Regions from separate parts of the Sodalis ligni genome, predicted to be linked through region 2. Evidence: riboswitches for the same ligand, from Rfam matches in the RefSeq annotation. Region 2 holds a riboswitch; each other region holds the start of a gene.
The links. A riboswitch is a leader RNA that binds a small molecule or an ion and turns the genes downstream of it on or off. The one in region 2 is predicted to bind cobalamin.
Positions count from the first base shown of each region.

Region 1: another riboswitch for cobalamin. It lies ahead of GTU79_RS06425 (energy-coupling factor ABC transporter permease); the one in region 2 lies ahead of btuB (TonB-dependent vitamin B12 receptor BtuB).
Region 3: another riboswitch for cobalamin. It lies ahead of GTU79_RS14895 (cobyrinic acid a,c-diamide synthase CobB); the one in region 2 lies ahead of btuB (TonB-dependent vitamin B12 receptor BtuB).

Region 1 is NZ_CP075169.1:1,370,061-1,380,206, forward strand. Features, by position in the region: gene GTU79_RS06415 (hypothetical protein) at 1-939, shown strand, start outside; gene GTU79_RS06420 (hypothetical protein) at 1,012-1,197, shown strand; cobalamin riboswitch at 2,412-2,628, shown strand; gene GTU79_RS06425 (energy-coupling factor ABC transporter permease) at 2,895-3,560, shown strand; gene GTU79_RS06430 (hypothetical protein) at 3,562-3,915, shown strand; gene cbiQ (cobalt ECF transporter T component CbiQ) at 3,912-4,688, shown strand; gene GTU79_RS06440 (energy-coupling factor ABC transporter ATP-binding protein) at 4,700-5,539, shown strand; gene rlmF (23S rRNA (adenine(1618)-N(6))-methyltransferase RlmF) at 5,795-6,769, opposite strand; gene GTU79_RS06450 (hypothetical protein) at 6,985-7,839, shown strand; gene GTU79_RS06455 (SDR family NAD(P)-dependent oxidoreductase) at 7,883-8,677, opposite strand; gene GTU79_RS06460 (hypothetical protein) at 8,852-9,424, opposite strand; gene GTU79_RS06465 (P-loop NTPase family protein) at 9,448-10,146, opposite strand, start outside.
Region 2 is NZ_CP075169.1:6,112,884-6,123,029, reverse strand. Features, by position in the region: gene oxyR (DNA-binding transcriptional regulator OxyR) at 1-705, shown strand, start outside; gene sthA (Si-specific NAD(P)(+) transhydrogenase) at 688-2,088, opposite strand; gene fabR (HTH-type transcriptional repressor FabR) at 2,296-2,940, shown strand; gene GTU79_RS28410 (YijD family membrane protein) at 2,946-3,317, shown strand; gene GTU79_RS28405 (NADPH-dependent oxidoreductase) at 3,447-4,283, opposite strand; gene GTU79_RS28400 (MFS transporter) at 4,677-5,999, opposite strand; gene GTU79_RS28395 (hypothetical protein) at 6,155-6,298, opposite strand; gene trmA (tRNA (uridine(54)-C5)-methyltransferase TrmA) at 6,323-7,432, opposite strand; cobalamin riboswitch at 7,564-7,750, shown strand; gene btuB (TonB-dependent vitamin B12 receptor BtuB) at 7,821-9,701, shown strand; gene murI (glutamate racemase) at 9,646-10,146, shown strand, end outside.
Region 3 is NZ_CP075169.1:3,203,908-3,214,053, forward strand. Features, by position in the region: gene cbiB (adenosylcobinamide-phosphate synthase CbiB) at 1-20, opposite strand, end outside; gene GTU79_RS14895 (cobyrinic acid a,c-diamide synthase CobB) at 106-1,470, opposite strand; cobalamin riboswitch at 1,600-1,782, opposite strand; gene pocR (transcriptional regulator PocR) at 1,964-2,890, opposite strand; gene pduA (propanediol utilization microcompartment protein PduA) at 3,431-3,715, shown strand; gene pduB (propanediol utilization microcompartment protein PduB) at 3,712-4,521, shown strand; gene pduC (propanediol dehydratase large subunit PduC) at 4,540-6,204, shown strand; gene GTU79_RS14920 (propanediol/glycerol family dehydratase medium subunit) at 6,217-6,960, shown strand; partial or broken gene pduE (propanediol dehydratase small subunit PduE) at 7,025-7,542, shown strand; partial or broken gene GTU79_RS14930 (diol dehydratase reactivase subunit alpha) at 7,615-9,439, shown strand; gene GTU79_RS14935 (glycerol dehydratase reactivase beta/small subunit family protein) at 9,436-9,792, shown strand; gene pduA (propanediol utilization microcompartment protein PduA) at 9,841-10,131, shown strand.

The sequences.
Region 1 (10,146 bases), 1.7 Mb from region 2:
AACTTCAGACCCTTTGCCGCCGGTGCCGGTGCCAACGTCACCGCCCAGGCAGATTATGAAGCCCTGACGGCCCTTGTTTCGGGATTCACCGCCGGCAAAGCTTCGTCGGCTCAGGTCAACAAGGCACTACGTCAATCCACAGCCATCGCCAGCGTGTTGGCGCAGTTTATTGCCAATACCACGGGCGATGATGTACTGGATAATGGTGATACGGCAACGGTGCTTAACAATCTTAGTGCGGCATTAAAAACGAATGGCGCGTTAAGTTTTTTGCAGACGGCCAATAACTTTTCGGAAATTAAATCCGCCGGCGCGACTGCGGTGAGCACGGCTCTCGCAAACATTGGTTCAAGCGACGGGACGCTAAAGGGGCGTTTACTGAATATTCAGCTATTCACCTCATCCGGCACTTATAGTAAAACACCTGGCACTAATAAAGCGCTCGTTATCGTCCAGGGCGCAGGCGCTGCGGGGGGATACGCTATTGCTTGTGCTGTGGGATATATGTCCGGTGCTGCTGGTGGAGGCGCTGGAGGCTATGCCGAAAGTTGGATGACTGCCGTTCCTGATTCTGCGCCGGTAATTATAGGTGCTGGCGGCTTAGCAACTGCATCATCCGTCGGTACAGGCGGGGCTTCATCCTTTAATGCAGCGATTATTGCGAATGGAGGTGCCGTTGGCGCTTTGAATACATCGCAAATGCTTTCCGGAAGCATTGTCCAGCAAATCGGAGGGGCTGGAGGGACTGCAACCGGTGGGAACTTGTTTAATATAAAGGTGATCAGGGGGTGGTTGCTTCTTACGGCACTCGGTAATTGTCAGGGTGGCCGAGGTGGGCGAAGTAATAAATTTGCAGGCGGGAGCTCAATCGGTGGATCCGCAGGTATTGGTCTACCAGGTTTTAGCGGATCCGGGGTTCAGGGCGCTGGGAGGTTCTAACACAGCCGCTTCTCCTGCTTATGCCGGAGGTAATGGTGGGAATGGTTATGTTGAAATTTGGGAATATGCATAATGGCTAATTACGCAGTGCTTAAAGATAATGTTGTTGTGAATATTATTGTCTGGGATGGTGATAAAAATCTTGGAAACCTGAGTCCGAATTTACTACTGCGGAAATTAAAGAATCGGATTTTGCGGACTTGGAGTATATTTATGATGCAACAAGCGATTCCTTTATTTCCCGAAGATAACAGATGAGTAACTGGTAGATTTTTTGTGTTCACGTTTAATTAAACATATATCCCGTTTCTAAAGTATTCCGATCATATTTTTGTGAATTACAATCTTGAGTATAGACTTCTTCCGTGCTGACCGGAGTATGCGAATAAAGTGTTTTTAATGCCATAGATTCGTATTAATAGTCGTCTATATTCTATATTAGATTAAATATCAATTTACTTATCAGAGTAAAATTACAAAGCTTTTTCACCAATTTCTATAGTTTTATTTAAATAAGCCAAGCCAGGCCGGGCCTTTAAGTCCGGCTATTTATGATCGCCTAAGGATATACATAATTCGCGATGCAATTCCTTTATTAAGTCATCAGCATATATCTAAGAGGAATTAGATTTCATGTTAAATTAACTTAATTAACATTTATTGAAAAAAATCAAGAGACATTATTAGATCACCAGCAAAAAATGTGTGCGATACCAGTATCTCAATGGAGGTTTCTTTTTCCATGTGAGGAGCGTGCTGGATGGAATGGAGCCTGCGTTTATCGTGGAACGTACTTTGCGGGGTAGGCGGTTCGCGCAGAGGGGAGAATCGGCGGCAAACGCCGGATTATGACCGAACAAGCGATTGACCGGGCGCGCCGGATGTTTGCCAAGGTGCAACTTTACAACTGGTGGCGCTGATATTGAAGGTATCTCCCAACACGATTTATCACTATATCCCGGCGCGGGAGCGGTAGACAGGTTTTACTTAATGAACATCTCTTAATGTTAAATTCAAGGGCCTTATTGGCCCTTGTAAAGAATCCTGTTGGACTCCCCTGTGGATCTAGACGCTCAAGGCCTGTAGTTATCCACGATAAATCTTAAGAAGTTCATTCAATGTTATATAGCGATCCGCTTTTGTAACGATAATTGATTCAGATCATTTTTATTTTTTCGTTTCATGAATTAGTAATTGATGTAAATCATATCCATCCGCAATAACCATTCCCGCTTAATAGCCTTTTATCAAACATGTACAGGAACTTGAACCACCTTTATTCCTAATGAGTGCCAAGGCAGGACTCAACTATTCCCTGTTAATTTAAGCACTACCCCCACCTCCGTAACAAAAATATGATATCCACCTGCAAATTTTTCACATACAAAATTTCTCCTTATCATGATCTACCGCAACAAAATCCCGACATAAGGTTTATTTATCCCTTGACGTTAATTGAAAAAAAACTCAGGATAAATTTCCGAGATTTGGGTGCCTTAGCTTCGCGATCGCGAGGCGGGTGAAACGGAAAGCCGGTCAGATCCCTTTTTGGATAATCAATATTCCGGCGCAGCCCCCGCTACTGTAAGCCTGACGAATTTACCTTCAGCCACTGTGTTTTATGACATGGGAAGGCGGTAAAGAAGAATGACGGCAAGCCAGGAGACCGGCCCATCTCATACAGGAAGTACCAATCCCCGGGGTGATGGGAAGGGTTCGGTTATAACTTCGCGGCGAGAGTGGTTAACATTCCCCGTGTCTGAACTTATTTTCCTTCCTTCACTGCCGCATGTTGGTTTTTTAATTTGTGTTATATACCCAATGGCTTTCAAGCGGCGGCAAGCGAAAAATCCCGATGAGGCTTACTCAGGCAGGTTATTCGAGTGAAAGAGTCTATCCAGCACAGCTGCAACGAGAGAGATGATGGGTATAGTTGACACTCGTGAGGATCAGGCATGCATATCGAAGATGGAATTTTACCGCTGACGGCATGCGCCGTTTATTATGCCGTGACGGCGGTTTTTGTTGTGCCGGGCATCTATGAAATAAAAAGAAAAATCAAAACTAATCTCGCTTATAAACCTTTCCTCGCCATGATCGGCGTCGCGGTGTTTGTTATCTCGGCGATGCATTTGCCGGTGCCGGTCACCGGCTCCAGCTCTCATCCGTGCGGCACGCCATTGGCGGCGATTATTATCGGTCCGTTCGCCACCGCGGTGGTGTCGATGATTGTGCTGTTTTTCCAGGCGGTCTTCCTGGGCCATGGCGGCATTACCACCATCGGCGCCAATACGGTCTCCATGGGCATTGCCGGGGCTTTTTCCGGTTACGCCGTGTGGAAATTCTTCAGGGCGTTTCGTTTTCCGTTATGGCTCGCCGCGGGCATGGCCGGCCTGGTGGGGGATTTGGTGACCTATCTCACCAGCGCGTTTGAGCTGGCGTTAAGCCTGCACGGCAACGTTCCGCTGGTGAAGCAGTGGATGATTTTTTTCATGGGCTACGGTCCGACGCAGCTGCCGCTGGCGGTGGCCGAGGCGGTTTTTACCGCCGCGGTGCTGCAGGCCATGGTCAGCCGGCGACCTGACCTGTTGCCGGGAATCTTGACGAGAACGGGAGCATAACATGTCATTGCAGATTGAGACTCCGACCGAAGAGGCGAAAAAAACCCAATTTTTTGATGGTTTCACCAAAACCATGCTGACGGTCATGTGCGTTATCCTGCTGTTTATCTTTGCTTCGGGAACTTATATGAGCACCCACAACATGGACGGCAGCGGTACGGATAACCACGTCAATGATTTGGCCACCGGCGTGGCGCACAAACCTCATCATCCCTTTGTGGAATTGCCGGGGGATGCCGAGGTGGGGGCCTTTTCCGTGGCCAACTTTTTCGCCGGCCTGATTGTGGGATATCATTGGCTGAAGCTGTTTGGCGGCAAGGGCAACGCCGTCGGGAGCAAAGAAGAAGCATCATGAGCCTGGCGCGTTTCGCCGATGAATCCTCCAGTCCCCTGCGCCGGCTGGACAGCCGGGTAAAAACCGTTGTTTTGCTGTCGGCGGTGGCGGTGGCTTCCGTCTTGAGCCAATGGTATCTGGCGCTGGCATTATGGCTGGCCGCCATCAGTCTGTTTTGCGTTATGCCCTTTGACCGCAGGGCATTGTTAAAACGCTTGATCATGCCGATGGGTATTGCCTGGCTGGTATTTTTAAGCGTGCTGTTCACCCATGGCAGCCGGCTGCTGTTCACTATTCCGCTTCACTACTTTTCCCTTGATGCCTATCAGGAGGGATTGGTCTTCGGTATTGTCCTTTTCTTACGCATCATGGCGGCGGTGACCCTGGTTGCCGCGCTGTCATTCAGCACGCCGATGATAGATATCCTGGAAACGCTGCGCCTTTGCAAAGTGCCGCATACCGTTATTGATATTGCGGATATGATGTATCGTTATGTTTTTATTATGCAGGATACCGCCTTTACCATGCGGCAGGCGCAAATCAGCCGCTTGGGAGAGACTGTTTCCTGGCTGCGCAGAGTCAGGGATACGGGTAAGGTCGCCGGCGGTATCCTCATCCGATCCCTGGACCGAAGCACGCGGATTTATCAGGCCATGCTGGCTCGCGGTTATGATGAAGACAGTCACGACCTGTGCTTTTTTACCACCAAGGTGCCAAGGCGGGATAAATTGATTGGCCTGGCCGCCGGCTTATTGCTGATATTGGTCGTCACGCTGAATGTGTTAAGCCGCTAACCGAGAAAACCATGGACATTATCAAGCTTTCCGACGTCAGCTTCTCTTATGACGGTAAACACAATGCACTGAATCATCTGGATCTGACCGTTGGCCAGGGCGAGCGCGTCGCTGTTTTGGGCCCCAATGGCGCGGGGAAGTCGACGCTGTTTCAGCTCTTTAACGGACTGTTGCTACCTCAGGGCGGACGGGTGGTGGTGGATAGCCTGCCGGTGGTGAGGGAGAACTTCATTGAACTGCGGCGCCGGGTGGGCATGGTTTTCCAGGACTCGGACGACCAGCTGTTTAACGCCACGGTTTATCGGGAAGTCGCCTACGGTCTGGTTAACATGAAAATTGCCGGCGAGGAATTGGATAACACCGTACGCTGGGCGCTGAATATCGTCGGCATGGAGTCCTATATTCACCGCAATCCTTTTAATCTCAGCGGCGGCGAGAAGAAGCGCATTGCCCTGGCCAGCGTTATTGCGATGAAACCGAAGGTCCTGGTGCTGGATGAACCCTTTAATGCCCTCGACCCCCGGTCGGCCAGTCATTTGGTGCATATGCTGAACGATATCAATAAGACCCTGGGCATCACCCTGATTTTTACCCTCCATGATATGGATATCGTTCCGCTGCTGGCGGACAAGGTCTATTTGATGGATAAAGGGGAAGTGGTCCTGGGGGGGAATCTCTCTGAGTTTTTCAATCAAAAAGACATTCTGCGGCGTTTCGAACTGAGATTGCCCCGGGTGGCTCATCTGGCGGAGCTGTTGATGCGCGACGGCCGGCTCGATGAAAAGGGGCTGCCGCTAACCATCGGTCAGGCCAAAGAGATGATAGAGGCGGCGCTGGCGGCCAAATCGTGATGATTCCATCCGGACGTGCCGATTTGCAAGGCCGATTAGCGCCGAGGGTTATCTTGCTGACCCTTGTCGCCATGGCACGCCGGCGCCCGCCGAAGGTAATCACGTAGACCCTTGTCGTCATGACAAGCCGTCGATCGCCGAGGGTAACGTTGATTCTTGCTGTCGTCAGCCGCTAACGTTAACGGCTTGTCCTCGGCGGCTGTTTATAGGCTACTCGCCGTCGGGAGCCGCCGGGAGCCGCCGGGAGCCGCCGGGTTATTCCGGTTTCTGCCAGCGCTCGGCGGCCCATTGCGCCTGTTGTTCGGCATTCTGGAAGGTCCAGGCGATAAAGCGGCTGATTTTCTGGCCTTGGGCCATATCAATGGTGCGCACATCGAACGCCTCGGCCAGCTTCAGGGCCTCATACAGCGGCGGCAGGGTGGTGTGCTTGGAAATCAGCGAGGTGAACCACAGGCAGTTTTTGCCTTTGCCGACGCTTTCTTCGACCATCTTGCCGACGAAGGCCAATTCACCCCCTTCACACCAGAGTTCGTTATTTTTACCGCCGAAATTTTGCACCGGCGTGTCCGCCACTTCGCCTTTGCCGAGTTTATGCAGCTTCAGCCGGGTGCTGGCGCGCGCCTCCTCCGCCGAACCATGGAAAGGCGGGTTGCATATAGTAGCGTCAAAGCGTTCTGCGATGCCGATGATATTGTCAAAAATAGCGTCGCTTTGCTTTTGGTGGCGCAACCGCACGCTGTTTCTCAGCGTGGGATTCATCTCCACCAGCATTTTGGCCGAGTTTAGCGAGATTTTGTCATTTTCCGAGCCGGTGAAACGCCAGCCGTACTCATGCTGGCCGATAATGGGATAAATACAGCTGGCTCCCACGCCCACATCCAGGATGGCGATATTTTTGCCGCGGGGTATTTCTTGACCATTACCGTCCGCCAGCAAATCGGCGAGATAATGTATATAGTCCGCTCGGCCGGGAATTGGCGGACAGAGGTAATTCGCGGGAATATCCCAGTGCTCGATGCCGTAATAATGTAGTAATAAGGCTTTATTCAGCATTTTCACCGCCGCGGGATCGGCAAAATCCACCGAAATGTCTCCCCAGGCATTGGGTTTAACGAACGGCGCCAGCGCCGGGCAACGGCCGATCAGCGCATCAAAATCATAGCGTGAACGATGGCGGTTCCGCGGATGCAGGTGGTTTTTTTGCTGCGGGAAGGTTTTCTTGTGTTCCATCGTTCAGATTCTCAGGCGGGTTGTTCCGGCGGCTAAGATAACACAATGTCCGGCGTAGGGGGGAGTGGACGGCAAAAAGCCGGAAAATCGATGCCGGAAAAAATCGGCCTTATCTTATGGCGTTTGGCGGCGATATTACGCTCAGACATCGTCACCGCAGTTTGGACAATGGATGGAGAGGGGCAATTGCTATAGAATGAGTGTTCCTCTCGCAAATGGATATGCTGCAAAACGCCATGATCACACTTTTCCAGAAATGGGCGGCGGTGTTTTTATTGGGAAGCCTGTTGTCCACCTCCGCCGTTGCCGCGGTTAGCTGCGCTGACAAACATCGCAGGGTGAACGACAATAACAATCTCATCATGTTGGACGGCAATGCGAGGGGGAATATCAAGATGATGGTCTCCGGCATGGTAGGGAAGGATGTGAATGAACAGGCCTCCGGCAACATTCGCTTTGATCGGTGCGGTGTCTTGTCCGATGCGCTTTTTGATTATCGTAAATCCGAAGGCAGCGTGATCCTGCGGATGATCAACCATACCGTCAAAGCGCCGGGCGGCTGGGAATCCGACTATGAAATTACCGTCATCCTGGATAAAGAGGGGACCCAGACATTGGCGACCCACAAGCTGGGAAAAATCAATTTTTCCACCGATAAAACCGGTTTGATCGCCGCGTCTACGGATGCTTTTACCATTAACGATCAAAAAGGCTTTACTACCACGGTGTATAGCTATGACAAGCGGCGCCGGCTGGTGAAAAGCGTCTCGCGCGGTTCGGATGCGCTGGCGAACGATCAGTACGTTTATAACTACGACAAAAAAGGCCTGTTAGCCACCACCGCGTCTTCGAAAGGCTCCACGACCTACCGTTACGATGACGCGGGAAAGGAACTGGGCTCCAATTCGGTTTCAACCACATCCATCAGCCAGATTTCCAAGATTGAAGAGTGCCAGCGCTTCGACGCGGTGGGGAATTGTGTTTTAAGCTACGGCCGGGAAACGGAAATCTTCCCTCTTTATGTCATAAAGCGCCACAGAAGCACGGCGATGCAATATCAATATTGGTAACGCATCCCACGTCCCCGGTCCCGGCGTGAAGCGACATTTTCAATCAAACGATGCTGTTCACCACGCCGCCGTCTACCCGCAATGCGGCGCCGGTGGTGGCGGAAGCTTGCGTTGAGCAGGTGTAGATCACCAGATTGGCCACTTCTTCCGGGGTTGCCAGCCGTTGCAGGATAGAAGTGGAGCGCTGGGTGCGTACGAAATCGGCTCCGGCCTCTTCGATGCTGATGCCTGCTTCCTCCGCGCTTCCCTTCAGCATGGCCCGGACCCCGTCGGACAGTGTCGGTCCGGGCAATACGGAATTCACCGTTACGCCGCTGCCGGCGGCAAGCTTGGCCAACCCGCCCGCAACCGCGAGCTGCGCCGTTTTCGTCACGCCGTAATGGATCATTTCAGCGGGAATATTCAGCGCCGATTCCGATGAGATAAAGACGATGCGGCCCCAATTGCGATCCAGCATGCCCGGCAGATAGAAGCGCGACAAGCGTACGCCGGACATCACGTTGGTTTGGAAATAGTGTTCCCATTCGTCGTCGTCTATTCTGAAAAAAGGTTTCGGGCCGTAGATGCCGGCATTATTCACCAGAATATCCGCTTTTGGTACCGCGTCCGTTAAACGCGCCACACCCGCGGCATCGGATAGATCGGCCGCGATCCCGCTCAGGACGGCGCCGGGAACATCAGCAGCGATGGCGGCCAGCGCTTTGTCCACGGTATCCTGGCTGCGGCCGTTGATGACCACGGCGGCGCCGGCCCGTGCCAGGCCGTTGGCGATGGCGAAGCCGATACCGCTGGTTGAGGCGGTGACCAGGGCGGTTTTACCTGATAAATCAATGTGCATAATTGTCTCCTTTGCGTTGCGAAATAAAATGGCTCGGCAGGACATGAGTTATTTATTATGGGGGATCTGGCGGGAATACCTATAGCGCAGGCCGGTTTTTTCTCCTTTTGATTTTGGCGTTGCGCCACAGGGGGGGCCGGATCATTAAGTCGCTGTCGGCCGTGGAGGGACCGCTCAATCCGACAGCCGGTCATTTTTTCCGTGAAGAGACCCCTGCGCCAGCGTGGTGGGTAGCTGGACTTGCGCCAGCGTGGTACGCAGCTGGACTTGCGCCAGCGTGGTACGCAGCTGGACTTGTGCCAGCGTAGTACGCAGTTGGATAAATGCGGCGACTTCTTCTTTCAGTCTTGCCAGCTCGGCTTTTTGTTTTTCCCTGGCGGAACTCATAGCGGTACCGGGTATCAATACCGACAAATCTTTGATCAGCGCCGGTAATTTTTTGGTTTGCCCTTGCTCGGCAAATCGGCATAACGTGTCAAAGGTCAGTGTGACCTGTGCCGACTCGTCCCGGACGATCAGCAACGGATGTTCGCCATATAATTTAAGCAGCGCGATTTTGGTATCGGCGATAATTTCATTTTCTCTGATGAACCGGGCCTTTGACGGGCTTTCTTCCTCCATGGGCCATAAAACCACCTCGTATGGCGGGAGCGGCGGCGCCAAACCCGGGGAAACCGTCCGGGCACGCCCCGAACGGGCAAACAGGCTGTAAGCCCAAGCCAGCATCGGCAGGATAAAACACCACATACCCAATCCTTATCCCGTAAGGGTTAACGTTGACGAAGCTCATTGATGCGAAAACGCAATGTATCCCCCAGACGCTGTAAATCCCGTTGCCATAAAGAAAAAGTCTGACTCAGCTCGGCTTCTTTTATGGCGATTCTTTTTTTGCGGATTTTGATGGCCCCGGTAACCCAGGCATCCAGCGTATCAAGCAACGCTTTGCTGCTTGCGGTTCGCATCCCGGGCAGGCCACCCTCATAACTGCCGATCAGTAACAAAAGCTGTTGCCGCAGCGCCTGGATACGGCTGGGCTCCAATAGCAGCACCGGGACCCCGCTCTTTGCCGGAGCGGGATAGCTTTCATCGGGAATCCCGCCGCTGCAGGATAAAAACAGCATTGCCAGATTGCGGTGAATCGCACTCAGGCGCTCCAGCATTTGGCAAGGCACCTTATCTGCCTGGGCGAGGACCACAATCATTCGTTGGCAAAGGTCGGGAAACCGAGCCTTGAGCGATTGGAGAAAAGCCATTTCGCCGGCCGCCAGCGCGCCTTGTCGCATATCATGTATCAAGACGATGATATCGGCGCCAATGGCTTTTTCCCAGGCCTGCGCGCTCTGTTGACCGGACAGGTCGAAACCCGGCGTATCAACATACCGGGGGACGATCGCAGCAGGGGACCCGTCTGTGGCTGATAACGTGCGGGATAGCGACAGGACTTTGAACAGGTCGCTCTTGCCGACGTT
Region 2 (10,146 bases):
CGTGAAGTAAAAATCCTGCGCGAGATGGCCAGTCAGCAGGGGGAGTCCATGTCCGGCCCGTTGCATATTGGCCTGATCCCCACTGTCGGTCCCTATTTGCTGCCGCATATTATTCCGACACTCCATGAGACATTTCCAAAACTGGAAATGTACCTGCACGAAGCCCAGACCAGCCAGCTATTGCTGCAATTGGACAGCGGCAAGCTCGATTGCGCGATCCTGGCGTTGGTTAAAGAATCGGAAGCCTTCATCGAAATTCCGCTGTTCGACGAGCCGATGCTTTTGGCCATTTATACCGATCATCGCTGGGCGGATCGCGATCGGGTACCGATGTCCGACCTGGCGGGGGAAAAGCTGTTGATGCTGGAGGATGGGCATTGCCTGCGGGATCAGGCTTTGGGATTCTGTTTCCAGGCAGGCGCCGATGAAGACACCCATTTCCGGGCCACCAGTCTGGAAACCCTGCGCAACATGGTGGCCGCCGGCAGCGGCATTACCCTGCTGCCCGCGCTGGCGGTACCCAACGAACGTAAACGTGACGGCGTATGCTATCTGCCCTGCTACAAACCTGAACCGAAACGCACCATTGCCTTGGTATATCGTCCCGGTTCGCCGCTGCGCGCGCGCTATGAACAGCTGGCCGAGTCAATCCGCGTTCATATGCAGACCTATATGGGCGCCAATCCGCTAAAAGAGGCGGTTTAATCCATTCAAGGCCGCGACCCGATACGCTTCCGCCATGGTGGGATAATTGAAGGTAGTATTCACGAAATAATCGAGAGTATTGCCTTCGCCCTTTTGTTCCATAATAGCCTGGCCGATATGGATAATTTCAGCGGCGCGCTCGCCGAAGCAATGAATGCCCAGGATTTGCCGGGTATCGCGATGAAAAAGGATTTTCAGGCTGCCCACGTTCATCCCGACAATTTGCGCCCGCGCCAGATGTTTGAACTGCGCTCGCCCCACTTCGTAAGGGACTTTCAGCATCGTCAGTTCCTGCTCGGTTTTACCCACGGAACTGATCTCCGGAATGGTATAAATTCCGGTAGGAATATTTTCAATCAACTGTACGTTGGCTTGTCCCTTGATGATGACCTGCGCCGCAATACGACCCTGATCGTAAGCCGCAGATGCCAGGCTCGGGTAACCGATGACATCGCCGACGGCATAAATATGCGATATGGCGGTCTGATACATGCTGTTGACTTTGATCAGGCCCCGGCTGTCCGCTTCCAATCCGATATTTTCCAGCGCCAGCGAGTCGGTATTACCGGTACGTCCGTTGGCATACAGCAGGCAATCGGCGCGCATCCGTTTTCCTGACCGGAAATGGACCTCAACGCCTTGATCGGTGCCTTCAATCTGTTCGTATTCTTCATTGTGGCGAATCACCACGCCGTTTTCCCAGAAATGGTAGGAAAGCGCATCCGACATTTCCTGATCAAGGAAGGCCAGCAGCCGATCGCGGGTATTGATTAAGTCGACTTTAACGTTCAATCCCCGAAAAATTGACGCGTATTCACAGCCGATAACCCCGGCGCCATAGATAATCACGTGCTGGGGATCGTGTTTTAAATCCAGAATAGAATCACTGTCGTAAATGCGGGGATGATTAAAGTCCACATTTTGGGGGTGGTAAGGCCGAGAGCCACAGGCAATAACAATATGAGCCGCGCTGAACATTTCTACCGAATTATCCGGATAGTGGACCTTCACCGTATGGGCATCGACAAAGCTGGCGTCACCGGTAATGATCTGGCACTGGTTGCGTTCATAAAATCCCTGCCGCATGCGAATTTGCTGCTTGATGACCATATCGGCGTGATGGAGGATATCGGCAAAACTGGCCCGAGGCAAATGGGCGCTGCCACTGTAAAGGGGGTTTTGGTTGAATTCAATAATTCGGCTTACCGCCTGACGCAGTGCTTTTGACGGAATCGTGCCCCAATGGGTGCAACCGCCGCCGACGCTGTTATAGCGTTCAATCACCGCGACGCGGGCACCCTGTTTGGTTAATCCCATGGCGGCACCCTCGCCGCCGGGACCGGAGCCGATAATAATGGCATCATAATCGTATTCTGGTTGCATTCGGGTCAAACCTGTCATCAAACAAATTCACAACGTTAATGTAACATTGTAGACCTAATATCCCAACGCCCGAAGGCTTTTTCTTATTCCAGTTGTTAACGGACGCGGGGTTAGGGCGTTTTTAGTAAAATTCAGATTTTGTATCAACGCGGTTGCAACAAATTTTGATATAGTGGTTTTTTATGGGTGTGAGGGCTGGACTGAATTATGGGCGTCAGAGCGCAACAAAAAGAGCGGACCCGGCGTTCTCTTGTCGAAGCGGCGTTCAGCCAATTAAGCGCCGAGCGCAGTTTTGCCAGCCTGAGCCTGCGTGAAGTTGCCCGTGAAGCCGGCATCGCGCCAACGTCCTTTTATCGCCATTTCCGCGATGTGGATGAGCTGGGCCTCACCATGGTGGATGAAAGCGGCCTGATGCTGCGTCAACTGATGCGCCAGGCGCGTCAGCGCATTGCCAAGGGCGGCAGCGTCATTCGCACCTCGGTCGCCACCTTTATGGAGTTTATCGGCAATAATCCCAATGCTTTTCGCCTGTTGCTTCGTGAACGGTCAGGCACCTCCAGCGCCTTTCGCGCCGCCGTCGCCCGTGAAATCCAGCATTTTATCGCGGAACTTGCCGACTATCTCGAAATTGAAAATCATATGCCGCGCAGTTTCACCGAGGCCCAGGCCGAGGCAATGGTCATCATTGTCTTCAATGCCGGCGCCGAAGCGCTTGATGTGGACATCAAAGAGCGTCGTGAACTGGAAGAGCGCCTGGTATTGCAGCTGCGAATGATTTCAAAGGGGGCCTTTTACTGGTATCGCCGGGAGCAGGAAAAAGCGGCCGCCCTTTCTCTTGATGAAAGCAGGTAGGTGATATGACGAACAAACCCCTCGGAGAAAAAGGAATATTAGTCCTGGCATTGATCGCCGGCTTATCCATCAATGGCGCCTTCGCGGCCATATTCAGTTCCATTGTGCCCTTTTCCATTTTCCCCATTATAACGTTGGTGCTGTCGGTGTACTGCCTGCATCAGCATTACCAGGATCGCGCCATGCCCCAGGGATTTCCTTCTCTGGCCGCGGCGAGTTTCCTACTGGGTCTGTTGCTTTATAGCGCCATTATCCGGGCGGAGTATCCGGCCATCGGTTCCAATTTTGTGCCGGCCATCCTGGCGGTAGTGCTGGTGTTTTGGATCGGACGAAAATTAAAACGGCTAGACCGTTCTGGTGAGGACCAGGATTTTTAATCAGCATTACGCCTTCCATAGCCATTAACTATGCAATTTCAGTTACATATAAACCGGGTAGTGTCTACTAGAAACCATAGAACATATATCAAAGCATTTTCGCACTAATACCTTTTTAATCATTTGTCTTTAACTCAAAGGGAATCCCAGCGCGCGCAGTGCCGCGGCTAATTTATCTCGTCCCGCCATCGCCCCGAGCTCTTTGGTTCGCGCAATCACCCGATTGGTCCAATTACTCACCGACAGTTCATTTCGCCGGCTGAACTCGGCCAGGTCTTGGTCATAGATGTCCAACCGGGCCGGTTCGCCCGCGACATCATACAGATCCCGATGGACCACCACCGATTGGGGTAAGCGCGGTTTAACCTCGGCGGGAACGCTGTGATCGGCATAGCCCACACATAATCCGAACACGCCAACCGCGCTATCCGGCAAATCCAGTTCAGCCGCCACCCGCTGGGTATCGTTACGTAGCGCGCCGATATAGACGGTGGACAATCCCAGGGATTCGGCCGCCACCACCGCATTCTGCGCTGCCAGCGCCGCGTCAATGGTGGCTACCAGTAGCATTTCCAGGTAATTTAATGCCGCCAACTGCTGTTGTTTTTGTTCGCCGACGCGGCGCAGCCTTGATAAATCAGCCACCCACACCAGAAATAGCGGGCATTCAATAATGTGTTTCTGTCCAGCGGCAACCGCGGACAAACGTGCTTTAAGCGCAGGATCCGTTACGGCAATCAGCGACCAGGTTTGCAAATTAGATGACGTTGCGGCCGATTGGGCGGCAGCGGCGAGCGTTGTCACCGTATTATCCGGTAATGGTTTGGGTAGATATTTCCGTACCGAGCGATGAGACAGCAAAGCGGCGATGGTTTCGTTCCATGGGCCGCATTCGGGCGGCAATTCAGAGCCGTAGCGCGCCGCCAAAGCGGCATGCTGCTGGTCTTTGGATGTTGACGTTGCCATTAATGTAATTGCTCCGCAAGAGATAATAAGCGATACCTCAATGCATACCTATCTGTTTCAATTGTGTCAATGCAATGATGGAAACAAAATATTTATCTACCGCATCGGCTGCGCAGGCGAAATATATGTTTTCACTGCCGGAAAAATAAGGTTGATGGAGGTATGTATTAAGTTAAAACGGATAATTGGTTGTTAGATATTGGTAACGAAGATGGCCGCGAGGAAATTCGGCCGGATGTATTTTTAAAATGAATATATAAATTATAACCCGACCGCAGGATGAGGGAGATGCTGCTTCACAGCTTGAAAGCACAAATATATGTTGTGCAATCAAGCTGTATTCGTTGATATTAGAGAGTACGACTGCGTAGCGTCAGTTACATTTAAATAACATTAACCAAATTCAATGACTTTAAATCGAGGCACCAGCGTTTTCATCAATGCCCAGGCAAACAGGTAAGCTAATCCGCAAAACATAAACATAATGCCGTAACCCACGTTAATTTCTCCCAGCGCCTGGTAATGGTCGAACAGCGCGCCGGCGACCTTGGTAACGGCCACACCGCCGAATCCACCCGCCATGCCGCCGATACCAATCACTGAGGCAACGGCTTTGTTAGGAAACATATCGGATACAGTGGTAAATAGATTTGCGGACCATGCCTGATGAGCGGAAGCGGCAATACCAATCAAGATAACCGGCATCCAGAATCCCGCATGACCCAATGGCTGGGCTAATAGGGCGGAGAGCGGAAATACGGCGATAAAGAGCATAGCCCGCATACGGGCAACATAAGGATTAAGGCCTTTTTTCATGAACATGGCGGGAAGCCAGCCGCCGCCGATACTGCCCACCATTGTCATACAATAAATTGTCGCGATGGGCAGCATCATCTGTGTACCGCTCATCTTGTATTGGGCGGTCAGATAGGCCGGCAGCCAGAACATAAAGAACCACCATACCCCGTCGGTTAAGAATTTACCGATGGCGAATGCCCAGGTTTGGCGATAGGCCAACAAGCTGAACCAGGAGATCTTTTCGTGTTCCTGTTCCCGGTTTTGTTTTGAATCCACATCTTCGGAGATATAATTGTATTCAGCCTGATTCAATTTACCTTTGGTAAATAATTTCAACGGCAAATCAAACAATCTTTTCCAAAAGAATAAACAAACAAAGCCAATAACACCTACAATGGCAAACGTTGATTCCCATCCCCATTGGGCGGCTAACCATGGAACGACCAAAGGAGCGAGGATGGCGCCTACATTGGCCCCCGAATTAAATATGCCGGTGGCGAAAGAGCGCTCTTTCTTGGGGAACCATTCGGCGACGGCTTTAATGGCGCAAGGGAAGTTTCCCGATTCTCCCAATCCTAGAACCAGTCGGGCGAACATAAATCCGGCTATCGTTATGGGCACAGTTATACTCAATGAGGACAGCATAGCGGAAATTCCTCCCCCTATCTGCGCTACAAAGGCATGCAATACCGCGCCAAGGGACCAAATGCCTAATACCCAGGCGTACCCTGTCTTGCTTCCGGTAAAATCGACAAACCGCCCGGCAAACAGCATCCCGATAGCGTAAGTGAATTGAAACACTGCCGCTATATTTGCGTAGTCGCTGTTACTCCAACTGAATTCTTTGGCTAATGCCGGTTCTAACAGGCTTAACACTTGCCGGTCGAGATAATTTATGGTGGTACCAAAAAACAGCAATGCGCATATCACCCATCGATAGTTTGTCCGAGACATCCCTTCACCCCATTGAAAAACAAAACGTCATTTTATTTAATGTGAAAGTATATTTTAAATTTACATTGGATTTTTGATATGATGCATGTCACATATCGATCAAGGCGGTAAAAATTTATTCAAGCCTTGGAGGGACGGGACCCAGGATTGGCCATCAGGATGAGGAAATTCGCCTCCTGCACGGAGGCATTCGCGGTCATGGGGGACAGCAAAGGCGATAATGACGGGAAATGATTTTTCGCCGATACGGAAATCGGCAGCATAGGGCGCCTTGACACGGGCGCCGTTTATTCAGGCATTTTTGCCGTCAATAAGACGCCGCATTCCATATGGCGGGTGTAAGGGAATTGATCAAACAGCGCCATGCGTATGATGTCGTGAGTTTGAGAAAGGGATTCCAAATTGCGGCACAATGACTCGGGATTGCACGAGATATACAGGATGCGCGGATAACACCGGACCAGCTCCACCGTGGCGTCATCCAACCCGCTGCGCGGCGGATCGACAAAAATAGTCTCGCAGCGGTAACTGGCCAGGTCGATATCTTTCAGCCGGGTAAATTCCCGCACACCCTGCATGGCCTGGGTAAACTCCTCCGCCGACATGCGGATGATCTGCACATTGCCGATATGGTTGGCGGCAATATTATACTGTGCCGCTTCCACCGAAGGCTTGGCTATCTCCGTCGCCAGTACCCGCTCAAAGTTACGCGCCAGCGCCAGCGAAAAATTCCCGTTGCCGCAGTACAGCTCCAGCAAGTCTCCCTGGGCGTTTTGGGTTGCCGCCAGCGCCCACTCCAGCATATGGATATTGACGGCGGCATTCGGCTGGGTAAAGCTGTTTTCAATCTGCCGGTAGATGAGTTCCCTTCCCGATACCGGCAATCTTTCATCCGCATAATCCCGGTCCAGGCAAATTTTGGTTTTGGCGGCCCGGCCGATGAGATTTACCGCAAAACCCTGCGCCCGCAATCCATCCCGCAGCGCTGCGGCGGCCTCGCGCCATTCGTCATCCAACGGACGGTGGTATATCAGCGTGATGACCGCTTCACCGCTCATGGTGGTGAGATAATCCAGCTGAAAAAGCTTACGGCGTAAAACCGGCGAAAGGCGCAAGGCCTGGATCATTGCCGTCATCAACCGATTGATTAACTCGCTGCCGGCGGCAAAGAAATCGATGCGGATACGCTCTTTGGTGAGCGGATCAAACATGATGTGGTAGAGGTCCTGCTCTTCATGCCAAATCCTGAATTCGGCTCGCATCCGGTAATGATTTACCGGTGAACGGAATATTTCCGGCTCCGGCGCCCGGTAAGCTGCCATCATCGCTTTTAGTCGGGCGGCTTTTTCAGCCAATTGCGTTTCGTAAGCGTCGATAGGCAACGTCTCGGTAGTCATGATGATTTCTCGTCGATATAGGCCAACTTTATCGGTTTGTGGGGATTGTAGGGGATAAACGGGTGATGTCCAATGCTGTTCAATTTATAATTTCTTACCTAATGAGTTCTATAGACATAATTATCCCTTTGATTGTAGGATATTTGCCCGGTCTCTTGTGAGTTAAAAGGGAATCCAGTTCTAAGCTGGAGCTGACGCGCAGCGGTGAGGGGACGTCAGGGCGATAGCGGAAGCAGACACTGTCTTTTCGACGGGAAGTCGTCGCCTGGTGTTAAACACATCCCAAGCCCGAAAACCTGCCGGTATTTCGTCGCAATATCCCTGTTTATCGCGTGCTATCAAACACGGAACCTGCGGCATCCTATTTTATCTATTGGATGCTACGTCAATGTTGACTATCAAAAATACCGTTCTGGCGGCATTGTCCGTTACGACATTCTCCGGGTGGGCGCAGGATAACAACGCTCCAAACGGCAGTAATGACACACTTATTGTTTCGGCAAATCGTTTTCCACAGCCGGTTTCATCAGTGCTGGCGCCCACCAGCGTCGTGACACGCGAGGATATCGACCGTGGCCAAATCAAATCGGTAGCTGAAGCCTTAAGCCGTTTACCGGGCGTGGATATCGCGCAATACGGCGGACTGGGACAGCAAAGCTCTCTGTTCATTCGCGGCACCAATTCCAGTCACGCCCTGGTGCTCATCGATGGCGTGCGTTTGAATCAGGCTGGGATTTCCGGCTCATCCGATCTTAGCCAAATTCCCATCTCTCTGGTTCAGCGCATCGAATTTATCCGCGGTCCGCGCTCCGCCGTCTACGGCTCGGACGCCATCGGCGGGGTGGTCAATATCATCACCACCCGCGAAAAACCCGGAACCACCCTGAGCGCCGGCATGGGTTCAAAGGGTTACCAAAGTTACGATGGGTCCACTCAGCAGCGGCTGGGGGATAATACCGTGGCCACGGTGGCGGGAAATTACACCTATACCCGCGGATTCGATGTGCAGGCCAATTTGCCCGACCCTTATGGCGATCCGGCGCAGCCCGACCGGGACGGATTCATGAGCAAGACCCTGTTCGCGTCGTTGGATCATACGTTCAATCAACAGTTCAGCGGTTTTGCGCGGGTGTATGGCTACGACAATCGTACCGCTTATGACGGCACCTATGCCTATACCGACCCGGCGCATGAAGATGCGCTGCTCGATACCCGCCAGTTATATAGCCGCACCTATGATACCGGCCTGCGTTTTCAGGAAGGTATATACGCCTCCCAGCTCTCATACAGTTATAGCCATACCAAGGACTATAACTACGATCCCAAATACGGACCCTATTCGGCTTCCGCTACACTGGACGATTCCGATCAATACAACCTGCAATGGGGCAATACCCTCCAGGTCACTCACGGTCTGGTCAGCGCCGGGGTGGATTGGCAGAAACAGACAACCGAGCCCGGTACCGACTACCTCACCGATGGCTACGAGCAGCACAACACAGGCATCTATGCCACGACGCAGCAGCTTTTCGGACCGGTGACATTAGAAGGCGCGGTGCGGGGAGATGACAATTCACAATTTGGCTGGCACGGTACCTGGCAAAGCAGCGCCGCCTGGGAGTTTATCGAAGGCTACCGCCTGATCGGCTCTTACGGCACCGCGTACAAGGCGCCGAACCTGGGCCAGCTCTACGGCGCTTATGGCGGTAACGCCAACCTGGATCCCGAAGAGAGCAAACAATGGGAAGGCGGCGTTGAAGGACTGACAGGTCCGGTGGACTGGCGTATCTCGGCTTATCGCAACGATATCGACAACCTGATTGATTACGATACGGCGAATGACACCTACTACAATATCGGCAAAGCCCGTATCAAAGGGGTGGAATGGACCGCCTCGGTAGATACCGGCCCGCTCCGGCATCAATTAACCCTGGAATATCTGGATCCCCGAGACGCCACCACGGACCAGATCCTGGCCCGCCGGGCCAAGCAGCAGATAAAATACCAGTTGGATTGGCAAGTGGCGTCCATTGACTGGTCTCTTAACTACCATTACCTCGGCCAGCGTTATGACACGGATTATAACACTGAACAGGTGGTGAAGATGGGGGGCGTCAGTTTATGGGACATAGCCGCTTCTTATCCGTTAACGCCACACCTGACGGTTCGTGGTAGAATAGCCAATCTGTTTGATAAAGAGTATGAGACAGCTTATGGCTACCAGACCGCAGGACGAGAATTTTATCTCACGGGAACCTATTCCTTCTGACGGTAGCAAGACAAAACGACCCACCATCCTGATTTTTGATTCGGGGGTGGGTGGTTTATCCATTTATGATGAAGTGCGGGAGTTACTGCCGGATCCGCATTATATCTATGTTTTCGATAATGAAGAGTTCCCCTATGGCGAAAAGCCGGAAGACTTTATTGTCGAGCGAGTGGTCAATATCGTCGCAGCTGTTCAGCAATTGCACGCGCTGGATATGGTGATTGTGGCCTGTAATACCGCCAGCACTATCTCCTTACCCGCTTTACGGGAGCGTTTTGCCTGCCCGATCGTCGGCGTGGTGCCTGCGATCAAGCCTGCCGCCAAACTTACTCGCAATGGCATCGTCGGCTTATTGGCTACCCGCGCCACGGTACACCGTACCTATACCCATGATTTGATCGCCAAGTTTGCCGCCGACTGCCATATCATCACCTTGGGTTCAGCC
Region 3 (10,146 bases), 2.9 Mb from region 2:
ATATAGGCGCTGAGCGTCAACATGCCGCGTCTCCCCGCGCCAAAAGCATACCGGCATCGCTCATGGATATGACCGCCTGTTGAACAGGCAATATCGCAGCAGTCGTCATAATTGCGCGCATCCCAGATCAAGCCAGCGTTTCACCATGGCGGGCCGCTGGTAGAAGTGCACATGCAGATAGCTGGCGAAAATGTTGCCGCCGCCGTACCCGCCCGCCCACTGGTGGACGTCCCCGTTGGCGGCGGTTTTGCTCATGCGAAACAGCGGCGTTTCATCGGTGATGTATTCGGAGTGGTGGAACTCGTGCCCGCGCAGGGTTTCACCCCGGCCCGCCAGCAGATTGTCGCTTAACGACCGGCCTTCACAATAACCGAAGCGTTTAAGCCCCTGGGTCATGCGGCTAAAGCCCTGCAGCAGTCCCACCATGGGATAGCTGGTGCCGTCCTGTACTATCAGCGCCGCCCCCAGATACATCAGGCCGCCGCATTCGGCATAGATGGCGGCGCCGTTCTGTCCGGCGCGCAGCAGCGCCTGGCGCATGGGCCGATTATCCGCCAGCTGGGTCGGGAACATTTCCGGGAAACCGCCGCCGAGGTAGATCATTTGGCAGGGAGGTAACACCCGATCGTGCAGCGGACTGAAACGGATAATTCGTACGCCGATATCCTGCAGCATCCGCAGGTTGTCGGGATAATAAAAATTAAACGCCTCGTCGTCCGCCAGGGCCAGGGTCAGCCTGGAATAACGCTCATGGCCCGGCAGCGCGGGCAGCCGGCCTCCATCGGGGCGGCACTCGGCCAATGCCAGCAATCTATCCAGATCGATATGTTGCTCAACGCCGTCAGCCAACTGCTCCCATTGGGTTTGCCCGCGTTCGGACTCCCGCGCCGGAATCAGCCCCAGATGGCGGGAGGGTAAATTCCAGTCAGGCAATGGCGGCAGGTAACCCAATACCGGCACATTGCAGTAGCGGAGGATGGCGGTTTTGATGAGGTTGAAATGATTTTCCGAGGAAACGCGATTGATAATGACGCCGGCGATATTTACCGCCGGGTCGAACTGCTTGAACCCCAAGACGACTGCGGCCGCCGAGGTGGAAACCGCTTTGCCGTCGATAACCAGTATCACCGGCACACGCAGCTGCTTGGCCAGGGATGCGCTGCTGCAGAGATCCCCATCGCTGCCCAGCCCGTCGTAAAGACCCATCACACCTTCAATGATACCGATATCGGCATCGGCCATATGACGGTTGAACAGACCGTTCAGCGTTGACGATTCAAGCATATAGGCATCGAGATTGTGCGAGGGAATACCGCTTACCGCCTGATGCCAGCCGGTGTCGATATAATCCGGTCCGCATTTGAAGGGCTGCACCCGCAAACCTCGCCGCGCCAGGGCGCGCAGCAGTCCCAGGGTGAGCAAGGTCTTGCCTGTCCCGCTTTGCGCGCCGCCGATGAGTATCGCTTTCATCTTCATCCCGTTACTCCCCAGAGGCGCCGCTGGGGATTGTCGCAAACAAAGGCTGCGGGAGACTCACTGTCCCGACGGCATTGTTGGGACAACCCGCTTCCCGCCGAAGGAGTTGTTACCGAGCCTATCAAGGCTATGGGCAATCAGGCAGGTTTTCTGGCTTGGCGTCATCCTTCTCCGAACCTTCCCAATCGGCTGAGATCAGTGGTTATCACGGAGTCGTCGGCATCACAGCAGCGGGGGCTGCGGAGGATTTTCACCTCCTTCCCTAACGGCCTTGCGGCACGTTTCACCTGAATGCAAAATGTACTTTTCCACAGCGGCCGGCGGCCCTTGTGAAGCCGGGCAATCGACCGTTGATGACTAATGTAAAGTATTCAAAGGGGAATATACCCCCTTTCGGATCAAAAAAAATGTTCGCGGCGGCGGATTTATTTGGAATTTATCGGACGGCGATAACATTTTTTTGTTACGTCAATTTAAAGAGATAAAATTAATTAAATAAAGCAACGATATCTTTATTTTCCGGCGGCGAAAAGCGCTGTTCACGATAGGCCTGAGGAGTAATACGGTAGGTTTGGCGAAATAACTTGCAAAAGTAGCTTGCCTGAGAAAATCCGAGATTACGGGCAATAGTGGCGATGGGCCAATCGCTTTGTTCAAGCATCTGCCGGGCGCTTTGCATACGCAATTGATTAACATAAGCGTTGAAGCCGATCCCCTGGTATTTCTTGAACAGTTTGCTGAAATAATAGGGACTGAGGTAGACCATCGCCGCCACGTCTTCCAGCCGCAGATCCTCGAAGTAATGATTGTCGATGCAGCGCAACGCTTTTTTCATCTTGCTCTCGTGCTGGCTGGGAACCGCCGTCCGGCGTTCTATCGGCCCGTCGCCGTGCTCCTTGAATACCACCACTTCCAACTGCTGTTTCAGGTAGTTATCCACAATCATTTTCAGCAAATCAGCGGAGGAGATGAGGCGATCGAAATCCACCACCGGAATTTTTTCATAGCTTTCAGTTAATTGATAATCTTTTTGCCAAGCCCTGCTGGTACAGTCCTGCACCGAAGGCAGGGTTACGGTGTCATGCACCCGGACCTGTCCGCATAAGACAAACCCAACCAAATGTCCGCTGATAAGCAGCGGAATGGAGAAGTCGGTCAGGCCGGAGTGGCAGCGGTAAATGCAGGGCTGATTGGATTTTGACGCTTCCAGTCCGCCGCACCTGTCGCTCATACGGCAGCGCCGGCTCATCTCCGGATCCTGGCGCATTAATTGACAAAAAGGGGTGAAGTGATATAAATCCGAGACTTCCTCGCCGTGAATATTCACCACCACAACCGCCAGATTGGTGGCATTAGCGAAATCCTGCGCGATTTTATTTATCAAATCTGAATCCATGAAACTGCCGGAATTCATATTCCCCCCTTTCTTCTTCAAAGCTACCTTAGATTCAATCATTTTTTACCCATTTGATAATGTGCTCCGGTACACAATTATCAAAACGGGGGTTCGATAGCACATAAGGCTAAACGCCGTTTCCCGCCGCGCCGGGAGAACGCCGCAGCTAATAAATAGTAAAACCATAATCAATTTTAAGCGCCCATCGGACTACAGATACCGTCAATGCTGGGTTTGTCGTTTTAAATCAGATAACACTTTTTCGTTATTATTCATTTTCTGTGGAATGAACATTATCAGCTCAGATCATAACTTTTCTTACTTTTCAAGTCGGTTAACTGAATACTGAAACTTCAATTACGGATATTTGCTATGGCTGTTCATTTCCCCCTGACCGGTCACAGCTCGCTTTATTAAATAATCAAACCTAATTTTTGCTATAGCCGCGCCAATCATTTTCGCTATTTATAATGCAGGACGGCCATTAATTTTCACGGCGTTTGGGTATATTTCCAGCCGGACACCCAAAGCATATCAACGATTGGTCGAGGTAACAAAATGCAACAAGAAGCCCTGGGTATGGTTGAAACCAAAGGTCTCACCGCCGCCATCGAAGCGGCCGATACGATGGTGAAGTCGGCCAATGTCGTGTTGGTCGGTTATGAAAAAATCGGCTCCGGTCTGGTTACGGTGATTGTACGCGGCGACGTAGGGGCAGTGAAAGCCGCCACCGACGCCGGCGCCATGGCCGCGGCCAACGTCGGCGAAGTGGTGGCGACCCATGTTATTCCGCGCCCCCACGGGGATGTGGAGAAGTTTTTGCCGAAAGGAATACGTGAATGAACACCGATAAAGCCATTGAGGAGATTTTGGCTAAGGTGATGGAAAAAATCGGTGAAGGCGCCACGGCGTCTCCTTCTCACACACCCTTGGATAAAGGTCCGGATATGTCGGAGAAAACCTGTAACCTGACTGAATTTGTGGGTACGGCCATCGGCGATACCATTGGCCTGGTGATTGCCAATGTCGACAGCGAGGTGCTGTCGGCGATGAAGCAGGAAAAACATTACCGCTCCATCGGCATTCTTGGCGCACGTACCGGCGCCGGTCCGCAGATCATGGCGGCGGATGAGGCAGTGAAAGCCACCAACACCGAAGTGGTCAGCATTGAGCTGGCGCGCGATACCAAAGGCGGCGCCGGCCACGGCTCTTTGATTATCTTTGGCGGTGAAGATGTCTCCGATGTCAAGCGGGCGGTGGAAGTGGCGCTCAAGGAACTGGATCGGACGTTTGGCGACGTTTACGCCAATGACGCCGGCCATATCGAACTGCAATACAGCGCCCGCGCCAGCTATGCGCTGGAAAAGGCCTTCGGCGCGCCCCTGGGCAAAGCCTGCGGCGTGATTGTCGGCGCGCCCGCCGCCATCGGCGTGGTGATGGCCGATACGGCGGTGAAATCCGCCAATGTGGATGTGGTGGCCTACAGTTCCCCCGCCAAGGGCACCAGTTTTAGCAACGAAGTCATTCTGGTGGTATCCGGCGATTCCGGCGCGGTCCGTCAGGCGGTGATCTCCGCCCGTGAAATCGGCAAAACGCTGCTCGGTACGCTGGGCGCCGCGCCGCAAAACGATCGCCCGTCTTATATCTGATTCCTTAGGGGGGATGGCATGAAATCCAAGCGATTTGAAGCATTGGCGAAACGGCCGGTTAACCAGGACGGATTCGTCAAAGAGTGGGTGGAAGAAGGCTTTATAGCCATGGAAAGCCCCAACGATCCCAAGCCGTCCATCAAGATAGTCAACGGCAAAATCACCGAACTGGACGGTAAGCCTCGCGAGCAGTTTGATCTGATTGATCATTTTATCGCCAACTACGGCATCAACCTGCCCCGCGCCGAAGAAGTCATGGCGATGGACTCGGTGAAACTGGCCAAGATGCTGTGCGATCCGAATATATCGCGTGGGGATATCATTCCGCTCACCACCGCCATGACGCCGGCAAAAATCGTCGAAGTGATGTCGCAAATGAACGTGGTGGAAATGATGATGTCGATGCAGAAAATGCGTGCTCGCCGTACTCCGTCGCAACAAGCCCACGTGACCAATATTCAGGATAACCCGGTACAAATCGCCGCTGACGCCGCTGAAGGCGCGTTCCGCGGTTTCGATGAACAGGAAACCACCGTGGCGGTGGCGCGCTACGCGCCGTTTAACGCCATCGCGCTGCTGGTAGGCTCGCAAGTGGGCCGTCCCGGCGTATTGACGCAATGCTCGCTGGAGGAAGCCACCGAACTGAAGCTGGGCATGCTGGGCCATACCTGTTATGCGGAAACCATTTCCGTCTACGGTACCGAACCGGTATTCACCGACGGCGACGACACGCCGTGGTCAAAAGGCTTCCTGGCCTCTTCTTATGCCTCCCGCGGTTTGAAAATGCGCTTTACCTCCGGCTCCGGCTCGGAAGTGCAAATGGGCTACGCCGAGGGCAAATCCATGCTGTATCTGGAGGCGCGCTGTATTTTCATCACCCGCGCCGCCGGCGTGCAGGGGCTGCAAAACGGTTCGGTCAGCTGTATCGGTATTCCGTCCGCGGTGCCCTCGGGCATAAGGGCGGTGTTGGCGGAGAACCTGATTTGTTCTTCTCTTGATTTGGAATGCGCGTCCAGCAACGACCAGACCTTTACCCACTCCGACATGCGCCGTACCGCCCGTCTGCTGATGCAGTTCCTGCCGGGAACCGACTTTATCTCCTCCGGTTATTCCGCCGTGCCGAACTACGACAATATGTTCGCCGGTTCCAATGAAGACGCGGAGGATTTCGATGACTACAACATCCTCCAGCGGGACTTGAAGGTGGACGGCGGCCTGCGGCCGGTGCGGGAAGACGAGACGGTGGCCATCCGCAATAAAGCGGCGCGGGCGCTGCAGGCGGTATTTGCCGGCATGGGCCTGCCGCCCATTACCGATGAGGAAGTCACCGCCGCCACCTATGCCCACGGCTCAAAAGATATGCCGCCGCGCAATAAGGTGGAAGACATCAAGTTCGCCCAGGAAATCATCGAAAAGAACCGCACCAGCCTGGAAGTGGTGAAAGCCCTGGCGGAGAACGGTTTCCCCGATGTGGCGCAAAGCGTGCTGGATATGCAAAAGGCCAAGATCGCCGGCGACTATTTACACACCTCGGCCATCATCATCGGCAAGGGCCAGGTGCGGTCGGCGGTGAACGATATCAACGATTATGCGGGTCCGGCCACCGGATACCGTTTGGAAGGCGCGCGGTGGGAAGAGATCAAAAACATTCCCAATGCGCTCGATCCCAACGAATTGGGCTAAAAGGCGGCCATAATGGAAATTAACGAAACGCTGTTGCGGCAGATCATCGGCGACGTATTAAACCAGATGCAGACCGGGGACAACCCTATCTCCTTTGCGCCCTCGCCCGCCGCCGGAAACGGCCCTGCCGCCGGCGCCTCCAGAGGCGCCGCAGGCAACAGTATCACCGCTAACGGCATTCCCGGCGACAACATTCCCGGCGATAAACAGCCCAACGGCTTTTTAACCGTCATCGGCGACGCCAAACCCGGCGCCCGCAAGGATGAAGTGGTCATCGCCGTCGGACCGGCGTTCGGCCTGTCGCAAACCACCAATATCACCGGCGTGCCGCACCAGCGGATTCTGCGGGAGCTGATTGCCGGCATTGAGGAAGAAGGGATCCGCGCCCGGATCATCCGCTGCTTTAAATCCTCCGACGTGGCCTTTGTGGCGGTGGAAGGCAATCGGCTCAGCGGCTCCGGTATCTCGGTGGGCATTCAGTCCAAAGGCACCACGGTTATCCATCAGCGCGGCCTGCCGCCGCTGTCGAATCTGGAGCTGTTTCCCCAGGCGCCGCTGCTGACGCTGGAAACCTATCGCCTGATCGGTAAAAACGCCGCCCGCTATGCCAAAGGCGAATCGCCTGATCCGGTGCCGACCCTCAACGATCAGATGGCCCGGCCCAAATACCAGGCCAAGTCGGCGGTGCTGCATATCAAAGAAACCAAATATGTAGTGACGGGTAAACAGCCGCAGGAACTGCGCGTCGCGCTCTGAACGCCGCCATGTCACCTGTCTCAACGTGGACCGCTCCCGGCGGGAGCGAATAAAGGTAACGACGATGAATGCACAAGCAATTGAAACCCTGGTGCGCGACGTGCTGGCGCGCATGAACAGCCAGGATACGGCGCCCGAGGCGGCGGTCCCCACCACGGCGGGCCGCGTTCGCGCCGGCGGGGCGGACTATCCGCTGGCGAATAAACATCCGGAGTGGGTAAAAACCGCCAGCGGCAAAACCCTGGACGATTTGACCCTTGAAGGCGTGCTGAGCGGGAAGGTCACGGCCCAGGACGTGCGCATTACGCCGGAAATACTCCGCATCCAGGCGGATATCGCCCGCGCCGCCGGCCGTGGTTTGCTGGCAATGAACTTTGAACGCGCCGCCGAGCTTACCGCGGTGCCGGATGAGCTGGTGCTGGAAATCTACAATGCTTTGCGCCCTTTCCGTTCCAGTAAAGAAGAACTGCTGGCTATCGCCGATGAGCTGGAGAGCCGCTATAACGCCGCCATCTGCGCCGGTTTCGTGCGTGAAGCCGCCGAACTTTATGTCCAGCGCAAAAGCTGAAAGGCGACGATTAACCACAGATCACCAACGACAGATCTTCAACTACAGATTTTTAACGACAGGATGACCGGCGGGCGGAGCGACTCATGGTTTATATCGTAGGTGTGGATATCGGCAACTCGTCCACCGAGGCGGCGCTGGCTAAAGTCTCCCCGGCGGGAGCCCCGCTTTATCGCCAGTTCATTGACCCAGACCACCGGGATCAAAGGCACCAAACGCAACCTGTCGGGCATTTTGCAAGCGCTGAACAGCGTGGTGGCGCAGGCCGGCATAGCCCTGGGGGATGTGAGCACCATCAGGCTGAACGAAGCGACGCCGGTAATCGGCGATGTGGCGATGGAAACCATCACCGAAACCGTGATAACCGAATCCACCATGATAGGCCATAACCCGAAAACCCCCGGCGGGCTGGGCCTCGGCGCCGGCATTACCATTGGCTTCGGCGAACTGCTGTCCCGTACCCCGGACCAGCCCTATATCGTTGTCGCACCGGCCGAGCTGGATTTCGCCGATATCGCCGCCATGATCAACGCGGCGGTAAAGGCCGGTTTCCGGATTACCGCGGCGATACTGCAACGGGATGACGGCGTACTGGTGAGCAACCGGCTGGATAAACCCCTGCCCATCGTGGACGAAGTGCTGCATATCGACAGGGTCCCGCTGGGCATGCCGGCGGCGGTGGAAGTGGCGGCCCAGGGCAAGGTGATTACCCAGCTTTCCAATCCTTATGGCATCGCTACCGTCTTTAATCTCACCGCCGACGAAACCCGCGCCATCGTACCGGTAGCCCGCTCGTTAATCGGCACCCGCTCGGCGGTGGTGGTGAAAACCCCCAAGGGCGATGTCAAGGCGCGCACCATTCCGGCCGGGCACCTGGAGCTGTATGCCGGTAACCGCATAATCCGCATCGACGTTCACCAGGGGGCGGAAAAAATCATGAGCGCGGTGTCCGCCCTCGGCAGGCTCGACAATGCCGGCGGCGAATCCGGCACCCATATCGGCGGCATGCTGGAGCAGGTGCGCCAGACCATGGCGGAACTGACCAATAAAGAGCCGGCGGCGATAGCTATCCAGGACCTGCTGGCGGTGGATACCTTTGTGCCGGTGAACGTCAAGGGCGGTCTGGCGGGGGAGTTTTTTATGGAACAGGCGGTGGGCATCGCCGCGATGGTGAAATCGGATCGCCTGCAAATGGAGGATATCGCCCGTGCGCTGCAAGGCCAAACCGGAGTACGCGTCGCCCGCGGCGGCGCGGAGGCGGAAGCGGCCATCCTCGGCGCGCTGACCACCCCGGGCACCCGGCCGCCCCTGGCTATTCTTGATTTAGGCGCCGGCTCTACCGATGCCTCGATTATCAATGGCGACCGCCGCATCGTCGCTACCCATCTGGCGGGGGCCGGAGACATGGTAACGCTGCTAATCGATTCGGAGCTGGGGCTGGAACAGCGCCAACTGGCGGAGGACATCAAAAAATCCCCCCTGGCCAAAGTGGAGAGCCTGTTTCATATCCGCCATGAGGACGGCAGCGTGCAGTTCTTCGATACCGCCCTGCCCCCGGCGGTGTTCGCCCGGGTGGTGGTGGTCAAGGAGGACGGGTTGGTGCCCCTGCCCGGTGATATGGCGCTGGAAAAGGTCCGGCTGGTGCGCCGCGCCGCCAAGGAGCGGGTGTTTGTCACCAATGCCCTGCGGGCGCTGGCCCAGGTCAGCCCCACCGGTAATATCCGCGATATTCCCTTTGTGGTGCTGGTGGGCGGGTCGTCGCTGGATTTCGAGATCCCGCAGTTGATAACCGACGCGCTGGCCCGCTACGCCCTGGTGGCGGGTCGCGGCAATGTTCGCGGCACGGAAGGACCGCGCAATGCCGTCGCCACCGGTTTGGTACTGTCCTGGAACCGGGAAGGCGCGTCATGAGCCTGACTGAAATGACCCGGCCGGCCATTTTGCTGCTGGCCGATACGGCGGCAAAACGGCCGGGGTGGCGGCAACTGCTGCTGGGCATGGAGGAAGAAGGTATTCCTTTCGTCATCAACGACATGGACCAGCAGGCTATGCCGCTGGCGGATCGGGCCCATCTGGCCGCATCGGTTTCACCGCTGTCGGTGGGCATCGCAGTGGGCACGGAAGATATCGCGGTGCACGATCCCCATTTGCCCGCCCACCAGCCGCTGTTTGTGCTGACGCGGTATCCAAGCCGCCCGGCGGAGGAAATCCGCCGGCTGGGCTGCAATGCGGCGCGGCTGGTGAAAGGTCTACCGTTCAAATAATACCGGGCAACACGCCTTTTTTGCGTCGCCCTAAACAGGAGAGAAGTGATGAATAACGCGTTGGGACTAATCGAAACCAAAGGTCTGGTGGGCGCCATTGTGGCGGCGGATGCCATGGTCAAATCGGCCAATGTTCAACTGGTGGGCTATGAGAAGATCGGATCGGGCCTGGTCACGGTCATGGTGCGCGGCGATGTCGGCGCGGTCAAGGCGGCGGTGGATGCGGGCGCGGCGGCGGCGGAGGGCGTGGGCAACGTTATTTCCACCCACGTTATTCCCCGGCCCCATTCGGACGTGGAGGGTTTCCTGCCGAAATCCGCTCCGGTATCGGGTGAATAAGCCGGAGGCGGCGGT